2 regions of the Hydrogenophaga sp. PAMC20947 genome follow, and region 1 is predicted to be linked to the other one. Evidence: predicted binding sites of a transcription regulator. Region 1 holds the regulator's gene; the other holds the start of a gene.
What was found. Region 1 encodes FNR, which switches genes on or off when oxygen is low (the NO sensors DNR and NnrR bind a similar motif). Its sites were predicted from a motif close to TTGATNNNNATCAA; they were not measured.

Region 1 (4,684 bases):
AGGCCGTCTTGTTTGACTTGGAAGCGCGCCGATTTTTCATCGGTGGCTTGGTGCTTTACCCGCAGGACTTCATTTACCTGACGGGTCTTCTGGTGATCTCTGCACTGGCGCTGTTTTTGTTTACGGCGGTGGCCGGGCGCTTGTGGTGCGGCTACGCCTGCCCCCAGACCGTTTACACCGAGATTTTTCTCTGGATAGAGAAAAAGGTTGAAGGCGATCGTTCGGCGCGCTTGCGGCTGGACAAGGCCGCATTCTCGGGTGAAAAGCTCGGCAAGAAGTGGCTTAAACACGCTTTGTGGATCTCGTTTGCCTTGTGGACAGGGTTTACCTTTGTTGGGTATTTCACCCCCATTCAGGAGCTCGCGGCGTTGTCTCTTGCGGCGTCGCTGGGCCCTTGGCAAATCTTCTGGGTGTTTTTCTACGGCTTTGCGACCTATGGCAACGCGGGTTTCATGCGCGAGCAGGTCTGCAAGTACATGTGCCCCTATGCGCGCTTCCAAAGTGCGATGTTCGACAAAGACACCATGATCGTCACCTACGACGAGGCGCGTGGAGAGCCCCGTGGGCCGCGGTCCAAGAAGGCCGACCCCAAAGCGCTCAACCTCGGCTCTTGCGTCGATTGCACTTTGTGCGTTCAGGTCTGCCCCACGGGTATCGACATTCGCAATGGCCTGCAATACGAGTGCATCGGCTGCGGCGCCTGCATTGACGTGTGTGACGAGGTGATGGAGAAGGTGGGTTATGCCAAGGGGCTGATCAAATACTCCACACAGAACGGCATGGCCAATGGGTGGTCTACCGCCCAAATGATCAAACGCGGCCTGCGCCCTCGGGTGTTGGTCTACACAGCTATCCTGATGGCGATCACCGCAGCCGTGATGGTGAGCCTGTATTTGCGCACGCCATTGAAAGTCGACGTGATCAGGGATCGCGGTGCGCTGGCACGCATGGTGGATCAAGGGCGCATTGAAAACGTGTTCCGCCTGCAGGTCATGAATGCCACGGAGTCGCCTCAGACCTATGTGATCACGGTTTCTGGTTTGGACGGCGTAACGATTGCGTCCGAGTCCGAAATCACAGTGTTGCCCACCGAGGTTCGATCCGCCGTGCTGCGGGTTCAGATTCCACCGAACTCGGCAAAAACGGGGTCGCACACCATCCATTTTGATGTCCGCTCTACCGGCAAGGATGTGTCTCAAGTCTCCGAAAAGGCGGCCTTCCTTGTGCCCCGTTGAAATGCAACCTATGTCCTATGTCCAGGAGAACCCCATGACCTCGAACTCAACCGATCCTGTGCCTCCCGTTGCTTGGTGGAGTGTTCCCCACATGTGGATGGTGGTGGGTGGCCCGGTGGTGGTTGTGATCGCAGCCATTGCAACGGCTGTGATTGCGGTGAAGTACCAAGATCCGGTCCTGAACAAGAACGACTATGAACGCGACCTGAAAGCGGCCCATGCCCTTGAGGGCAAAGCGCGCGAGGCGGCTTTGTTCAACATGATGCCCGCTGGCCAGGCGCGCAATCACGCCACCACCCAGGTCGCACCGCCCGCAAATTGAATACGCTGCACAGACATTGCTCTGACAGCAATACAGGAGAGTGACCCATGAAGGCAAAGCGTTGGATGTGGATCATGTGGCCCGCTTTTTTGATGGCCGCGGTGTTGGAGATGTTGGTCTTTGCCTTTGTGGATCCCAGCGAGATGCATTGGCAAGGACAAAGCCTCAGCCTTTCGCGTGAAGCCATCTACACAGGGGCATTTTTCATCTTTTGGATGGCTACGATGCTCTCCAGCGCCTTGACAACTTTGTTGGCGATGTCGCCGTTTGAGGTCAACCGTTGCCCGGTCCCTGAGCAGGATCGCCCGCGTGAATGTGCGAAGAATGCTACCTGTGATCGAGCTTGATCTTCTCGATAAAAAAATGCCCCCTGCGGGAAATTCTGCAGGGGGCTTTTCTTTTTGGCGGAGCGGTTCGATTCGGTGCTTTATCCGCAGGTCTGCGGATTCACAATGCGCCGCAATCCGTCGGTGTCCTTGATGTGAACGTAGCGCTGCTTGACCTCAATGATGCCATCTTCAACAAACTTCGAAAAGGTTCGGCTCACGGTTTCCAGCTTCATGCCCAGATAGCTGCCGATCTCCTCGCGTGTCATGCGCAGGATCAGTTCGGACTGTGAGAACCCGCGCGCGTGCAAGCGCTGCACCAAATTGAGCAGGAAGGCTGCGAGCCGCTCTTCCGCACGCATGCTGCCCAGCAGCAGCATCACGCCATGGTCGCGCACAATCTCGCGGCTCATGATTTTGTGCATGTGATGCTGCAGGGTGGTGAATTCGCGCGAGAGCTCTTCGATCTGGTCAAAAGGCATCACGCAAACTTCAGCGTCTTCCAGGGCAACCGCGTCGCAGGAATGAAGGTCGTTCACGATGCCGTCCAGCCCGAGAATTTCCCCCGTCATCTGAAAACCCGTCACCTGGTCGCGCCCATCCGCCGTGGTCACACAAGTCTTGAAAAAGCCAGAACGCACGGCGTACAGGGATGTGAATTTTTCACCCGTGCTGAACAAGGCCGTGCCGCGCTTGATGCGGCGGCGAGAAGAGATGACGTTGTCCATCTTGTCCATCTCCTCTGGATTCAGGCCCATAGGCAGGCACAGCTCACGGAGATTGCAGTTTGAGCAGGCGACTTTGATGCTTTGAACGTCCATATTTTTCCCCGGGTAATCACTGGGGACTTTACAGCACCGCCAGTGCATCAGGCCATAAACGCCGGGAAACACTGGATTTCTCTTGCGGGCAGCTTTTCGGGGCATACCTAGGCTTGACAAAGATCAAAGGGCGCCCTGGCGTCTTGGGGCACATTCAATGCTCAGTATTGGAGAAAAGTCAGTGAGCCACACGATCCCCGACGAACTGCTAAAGCGGTTCGATATCCCAGGTCCCCGTTACACCTCTTACCCCACAGCCGACCGCTTTATAGAGGCTTTTGGTGAGGCGGATTACATCCAGGCGCTGGAACAACGCCGGGCAGGTTCCATGGCGTTGCCCTTGAGCCTGTATGTGCACATTCCGTTCTGCGAGTCGGTCTGTTATTACTGCGCCTGCAACAAGGTCATCACCAAACACCACGAGCGCGCGGCCGAGTACCTTCGCTACCTGTCCCGAGAGGTGGAGCTGCAGGTTGAGCACTTCGGCAAAGGGCACAACGTTTCGCAGCTGCACCTGGGTGGCGGCACCCCAACCTTCCTCTCCGACGAGGAGCTGGAAGACCTGATGACCATGATCCGCCGCAATTTCACCCTGGTACCAGGAGGGGAATACTCGATCGAAGTTGATCCGCGCACGGTGACCGATCAGCGCCTGCAAACGCTGGCGCGCCTCGGGTTCAACCGGCTCAGCTTCGGGGTGCAGGATTTTGATCCGGCGGTTCAGAAGGCGGTGCACCGTGTGCAGCCCGCTGAGCAGGTGTTTGCGCTGGTGGCCGCGGCCCGAAAAATCGGCTTCGAGTCGATCAACGTGGATCTCATTTACGGCTTGCCTTTGCAAACCCCCGAGTCGTTCGCGCGCACGCTGATCCAGATCAACGAGTTGCGCCCTGATCGCATTGCGCTGTACGCCTATGCGCATCTCCCGACCCGTTTCAAACCCCAGCGGCGCATCGTGGCCGCTGAGCTTCCCAGCCCCGGTGACAAACTGTCGATGTTGTCCGCTTCACTTGATGCGCTGATCGAGGGCGGCTATGTGTATGTGGGTATGGACCACTTCGCGCTGCCCACCGACGCGCTGGCCGTGGCCAAACGCCAAGGGCGCTTGCACCGCAATTTTCAGGGGTACAGCACACAGCCCGATTGCGATCTGATCGCCCTCGGCGTTTCGGCCATCGGGCGCATCGGTGCCACCTACAGCCAAAATGCCAAAACGCTGGACGAGTACTACGACGCCCTGAATCAGGGTCGACTGCCCATCGTGCGCGGGCTGGCCTTGTCCCGTGACGATCTGCTGCGCCGGGCGGTGATCATGTCCATCATGTGCCAGGGAGAACTCGACTTCGAGTCGATTGAGCTCGGACACCTCATCAAGGTCAAGGCGTACTTTGCGCGAGAGCTCGAAGTGCTGGCCGACATGCAGGCCCATGGACTGGTCGAGGTTCACGACAGCAGTGTGAAGGTCACCGCCGCTGGCTGGTATCTGGTGCGGGCCATTGCCATGGTGTTCGACAAAAACCTCCAGGTCGATCTGGACCGGGCCCGTTTTTCCAAGATCATTTGAGTGGGTTTGTCGTTTCAGCCTCTGCGGCCACTGCGCAATGGGTAGAGTAGGGCCATGCAAACATCAATGGCCGTGACGGCCCTGTTCATGGGTTTGGTGGGCGGGCCGCATTGTGTGGCCATGTGCGGTGCTGCCTGTGCGGGCATCGGGCGTGCGGCTGGGGTGCACAGCACCAGGGCCTTGTGGTCTTTTCAGCTGAGCCGCATGGTCGGCTATGCCCTGCTGGGGGCTTTCGCGGCCGGAACCGTGCAAGGGCTGGCCCTGTTGGGCACGCAAACCATCACCATCCGTCCTTTGTGGACCATGTTCCATGCCGCCGCGTTTTTGCTGGGTGTTGTCCTGATCTGGCGGGCGCGCCAACCCGCGTGGATTGAAACCCTGGGGCAGGGCGTGTGGCGCAAGGCGCGACCCGCCTTGAA
Region 2 (4,684 bases), 1.4 Mb from region 1:
AGGTCGATCATGTTGATCCTGGCGTCGCGGCCGATCACGAACAGGTACCGACCTGAAGCCGACATGCGCGAGATATGCACCGCGTAGCCGGTTTTGAGAATGCTGATGATTTTCTTGGAGTCCCCATCGATCAACGCAATCTCACCCGCATCGCGCAGCGTGGTCGAGAAAATGTTGGTGATGTTGTAGGCGTTCATTTTCTTGGTCGGCCGCTTCTCAGGCGGAACGATGACCTTCCAGCTGGCCTTCATGTCCGCCATGCCGAACTCGGGTGGGATCGGTGGCTCGTGCTGGATGTAGCGGGCCATCAGGTCCACTTCCTGGTCATTGAGCTCGCCCGAGGTACCCCAGTTGGGCATGCCGGCCGGCGAACCGTAATTGATGAACACCTTGAGGTAATCCGTGCCCTTTTCGACCGTGAGATCGGGTGTCAGCGGCTTGCCCGTGGCACCCTTTCGCAGCACGCCATGGCAACCCGCGCAGCGCTCAAAATAGATCTTGCGGCCGATATCGAACTCGGCCTGCGTCATGGCTGGCGCCTTGGGGTTGACGCTTTGGTGCATTGGCGAATCGCCAATGGGTGAACTGCCCGCCTGGTAGTTCGCCTCGGGTTGGGTCAGGGTTTTCTTGTCCTCGGCATGAATACTGCCGGCAACGAGCATGGCGGCCATGGCCAGCGTGCCCAGAATGATCTTGGTGGGTTTCATGGGTTCTCTTTCCGTCACGGAGCAGCTGTTGTAAGCAGTCTGCCCACCCCTCCAGGGTTTTCAGACCAGTTCACCCGGCAGCTGTCCATTGCCGGTGAGTGAACAGTCACCATAGTCAACTGCGGCTCAGGCCTTGTCCTTGACCCAGGTCAAGGACTGCACAACTCCGCCGCAGAACAATGGGCACAACAACAAGCCCACGCAGGAGTGCAGAACATGAGCGTCATGGAACCCAGCCATTGGCTGACCCCTGGCTGGTCGGAGAATGAGTCCGGCTTTGAAGGTCCGCCCGGGGCTGTAACGCTGGTGGGCGCAGGGCCAGGCGACCCGGAATTGCTCACCATCAAGGCCATGCGCGCGCTGCAGGCGGCCAAGCTGGTGCTCTACGATCACCTGGTGAGCCCAGCCATTCTCGATTTCCTGCCCCCCGATGCGGATCGGGTCTACGTGGGCAAGGAATCGTCGCGCCACGCATTGCCACAGGCCTCCATCATCGAGCTCATGATCCGTTTGGCGAAATCGGGGCGGCCCGTGTTGCGCCTCAAAGGCGGCGACGGCTACATCTTCGGCCGAGGTGGCGAAGAAGCCCAAGCCCTTGCGCGTGCCGGCATACCCTTCACCGTGGTGCCCGGGCTCACCGCAGCACAAGGCGCGGCTGCATCTGTGGGCATCCCGCTGACGCACCGTGACCATGCCTGCTCGCTGGTGCTCTCCACCGGTCACCTGCGTGAGAACAAGGCGTTGTCCATGGACTGGACCATGCTTGCCCGCCCGAACCAGACGGTGGTGCTCTACATGGGTGTGAACAACCTGCCCGAGATCTGTCGGCAGCTGATCGCCCACGGATTGCCCCAAGACACGCCAGCGGCCCTGGTGGAGCGAGCTACCCTGCCCGAGGAGCGCTGCATCACCGGCACACTGGCCGACCTGCCCACACTGGCAGTCACCCACGGCGTCAAGCCGCCCGCGCTGATCATGGTGGGTGCCGTGGTGGCCCTGCACCACGAGCTCGGGCCCCAGGCCCAGATCCACCGGCAAGAGATTGCAGCGGCCGAAATCTGAGGCCGAAGCACGCCCCTTGGCAGGGCGGTCATCCCACACTTGGCCTTTGGCCCTCCGTTGGGGCTGCCACGGCAAGTGATGTCACGGCACCGAGCATGCCCCGACGCCGCCCGCGCCGACCGCTCCCCCGAAGGCAGCGCTGTGTTGCACGGGGCTTGCATGGGGGTCGGCCGATAGGTGCCCCCCAATGCCCGGCGCCAGTGGCCTGAATCCCACCCTCTCGCGCAGCAGGCCACGCCACCCCTACCCCTCGCGGATCGCTCGCATGGGCGAACCCCTGTACAGCCAACGTGCTTGAGCGGTTCCGCCTGGGCCGAACGGCCCCTTGGAAACACTTGGACAAGCTCCGGGCTTCGTTCACGGGGTCCACCGCCCGGACCCCGGGCACGGATGTTGCTGCACAGACCCCATCGGCTGCACGCCCAACCTCCAACACGATGACCTCAGGCCTCAGCTTCCTCATTGCCGCCAAACGCTGCGAAATCGCCGAACTCGAACGGCTTGCGTTGACCAGCGTGCTGGTGAACGCAACCGGGCGGTTGGTGCACGGCCTGCAGCGGGAACGCGGCCTGTCCAACCTTTACCTGGCTTCCCAGGGCGCGCGGTGGTCGTCAGAGCGCGATGACCAGATCCACCAATGCGACACGGCCCAGACCGAAGTCCGCGCCTGCTTTGACAAACTCGACACCGAAGCGGCGCCGCGCAATGGCCATGGCGCTCGCTTGTACAGCCGCATCGCCTACGTGCTTCAGGGGCTGGATGCATTGCCCCAGTTGCGGGACCGCATCGCCGCCCAGCAACTCAACCCGGCCCAGGCAACGGCGGCCTACATCCGGTTGATCAACGGGTTGCTGGCGGTGGTGTTTGAAGCGGCCGACAGCGCCGCCGACCCCGGCATTTCGCGTGGCCTGGTCGCGCTGTTCAATTTCATGCAGGGCAAAGAATGCGCCGGCCAGGAGCGCGCCACCGGGTCGGCGCTGTTTGCCTCAGGGCTTGCCGACGCTCCTGCACAGCAGCAACTGCTGCACCTGATCGAGTCACAAGAACGGTGCCTGCAGGTGTTCGGCGAATTCGCCAGCGAAGCGGTGATGGCCACCTGGCGCGCTGCACGGCAACCAGAAGGCCTGGTCTGCCTGGAGCGCTTGCGCCGGGTGTTGTGCACCACCGCCGCAGGTGCCCCCCTCTCACCCGACCTCAGCCAAGCCTGGTTCGATTGCTGCACCGCCACCATGGATGCCATGAAAGCCGTTGAAGATCAGATGTCTTCCGAGCTGCTGGCCCTGTGCGAGCAACGCATCGCATCCACTTCGGCCGAGCTGGCGGCGTTTGAAGTGCTGAACGGCAGCGCACCAGTCAGGCACAACCCAGGCAACACCACTGCACCCGGTTTCTTTGATCCAGCGGCGAGCGATGAACGCTTGCTCGGCACCCCATTGAGCACGGGGGGACAAGGCTTTGGACAGCAGCTCGACCGCTCCATCCTTGAGCTCGTTCAAGAGCAAGCGCACCGCTTGCAAAGCATGAGCGACGAGCTGGACACCGTGCGCGCCAGCCTCAACGAGCGCAAGCTGATTGAACGGGCGAAGGGCCTGCTGATGGCCCACCGCAGCCTGAGCGAAGAGGCGGCTCACAAAGCCATGCGGCAAATGGCCATGAACCAGAACAGGCGTGTGGTCGATGTGGCCGAGGCCGTACTGGCCATGGCAGACGTGCTCCCGGAACCGAAGCGCCATGAAGTCTGACGCGCATGTTGCACCGCACAAGAACGGTGCCAAAGGATTGACGTGCACCAATTCAAGGCTCAGAAAAGCCCGCTGAGACAAGCACACCCAGCGGTCAATTTGCCCTCTGGTTCGACACTGCAATCGGCGCAAAACCCCTACAAATCAGGGTTCTGGGCCAAACGAGGCGATGGGAAGGCGCAGTTGGCACGGTCCCTGCTTAGTCTCTAACAAAAGCGGCGTGCCAACGACGGCACACCGCTCAGGTCTCTCCAGGCCACCCGGACAACGGCGTCCATCTCTCGCAGGCCATCGGCCTGTCAGTTGATGGGCGCCGTTTTTCGTTGTCTGGACCCCGTTGTTTCTTCCTTCAGGAGTTGTCCATGTCCGATGCCACGAACCACCCGAACCGCCGCCGCTTCGCCACCCAGGCCATGGCTTTGGCCGGCGCCACTACGCTGGGCCTGCCGGCATGGGCCGCCAAGCCTGGTCGCCCTGAAAAAGAGCAGCTGAAATTTGGCTTCATCAAGCTGACCGACTGTGCACCCCTGGTCGTGGCCTATGAAAAAGGCTACTTCGAAGACGAAGGTCTGAATGTGCAGCTGGAAGCCCAGGCCAACTGGAAAGTGCTGCTCGACCGGGTGATCGATGGCCAGCTCGACGGCGCGCACATGCTCGCCGGACAACCGCTGGGCGCCACCATCGGCTTTGGTACCAAGGCCGATATCGTCACCGCCTTCAGCATGGACCTCAACGGCAATGCCATCACCGTATCCAACGCCGTCTGGGCCGAGATGAAGCCGCACCTGCCCATGAAAGACGGCAAGGTCGTGCACCCCATCAAGGCCGACGCACTGAAAAAGGTGGTCGACGCCTGGAAGAAGGAAGGCAAGGCTTTCAAGATGGGCATGGTATTCCCGGTCTCCACCCACAACTACGAGCTGCGCTACTGGCTCGCCGCCGGCGGGCTCAACCCCGGCTACTACACCTCCGGCGACATCTCGGGCACCTCCAAGGCCGATGTGCTGCTGTCGGTCACACCGCCGCCCCAAATGCCCAACACCATGGAATCGGGAACGATCCATGGCTACTGCGTGGGCGAACCCTGGAACCAGCAGGCGGTGTTCAAGGGCATCGGGGTCCCGGTGATCACCGACAACGAAATCTGGAAGAACAACCCAGAGAAGGTGTTCG

Region 2: the regulator FNR is predicted to act here: its motif matches at 847-860, upstream of cobA (uroporphyrinogen-III C-methyltransferase).

The regions. Positions count from the first base shown of each region.
Region 1 covers NZ_CP039252.1:684,284-688,967, forward strand. The annotation lists gene ccoG (cytochrome c oxidase accessory protein CcoG) at 1-1,235, shown strand, start outside; gene E5678_RS03150 (FixH family protein) at 1,270-1,557, shown strand; gene E5678_RS22560 (hypothetical protein) at 1,605-1,904, shown strand; gene fnr (fumarate/nitrate reduction transcriptional regulator Fnr) at 1,985-2,704, opposite strand; gene hemN (oxygen-independent coproporphyrinogen III oxidase) at 2,862-4,265, shown strand; gene E5678_RS03170 (sulfite exporter TauE/SafE family protein) at 4,320-4,684, shown strand, end outside.
Region 2 covers NZ_CP039252.1:2,113,874-2,118,557, forward strand. The annotation lists gene E5678_RS09475 (nitrite reductase) at 1-707, opposite strand, end outside; gene cobA (uroporphyrinogen-III C-methyltransferase) at 924-1,769, shown strand; gene E5678_RS09485 (nitrate regulatory protein) at 2,207-3,511, shown strand; gene E5678_RS09490 (CmpA/NrtA family ABC transporter substrate-binding protein) at 3,874-4,684, shown strand, end outside.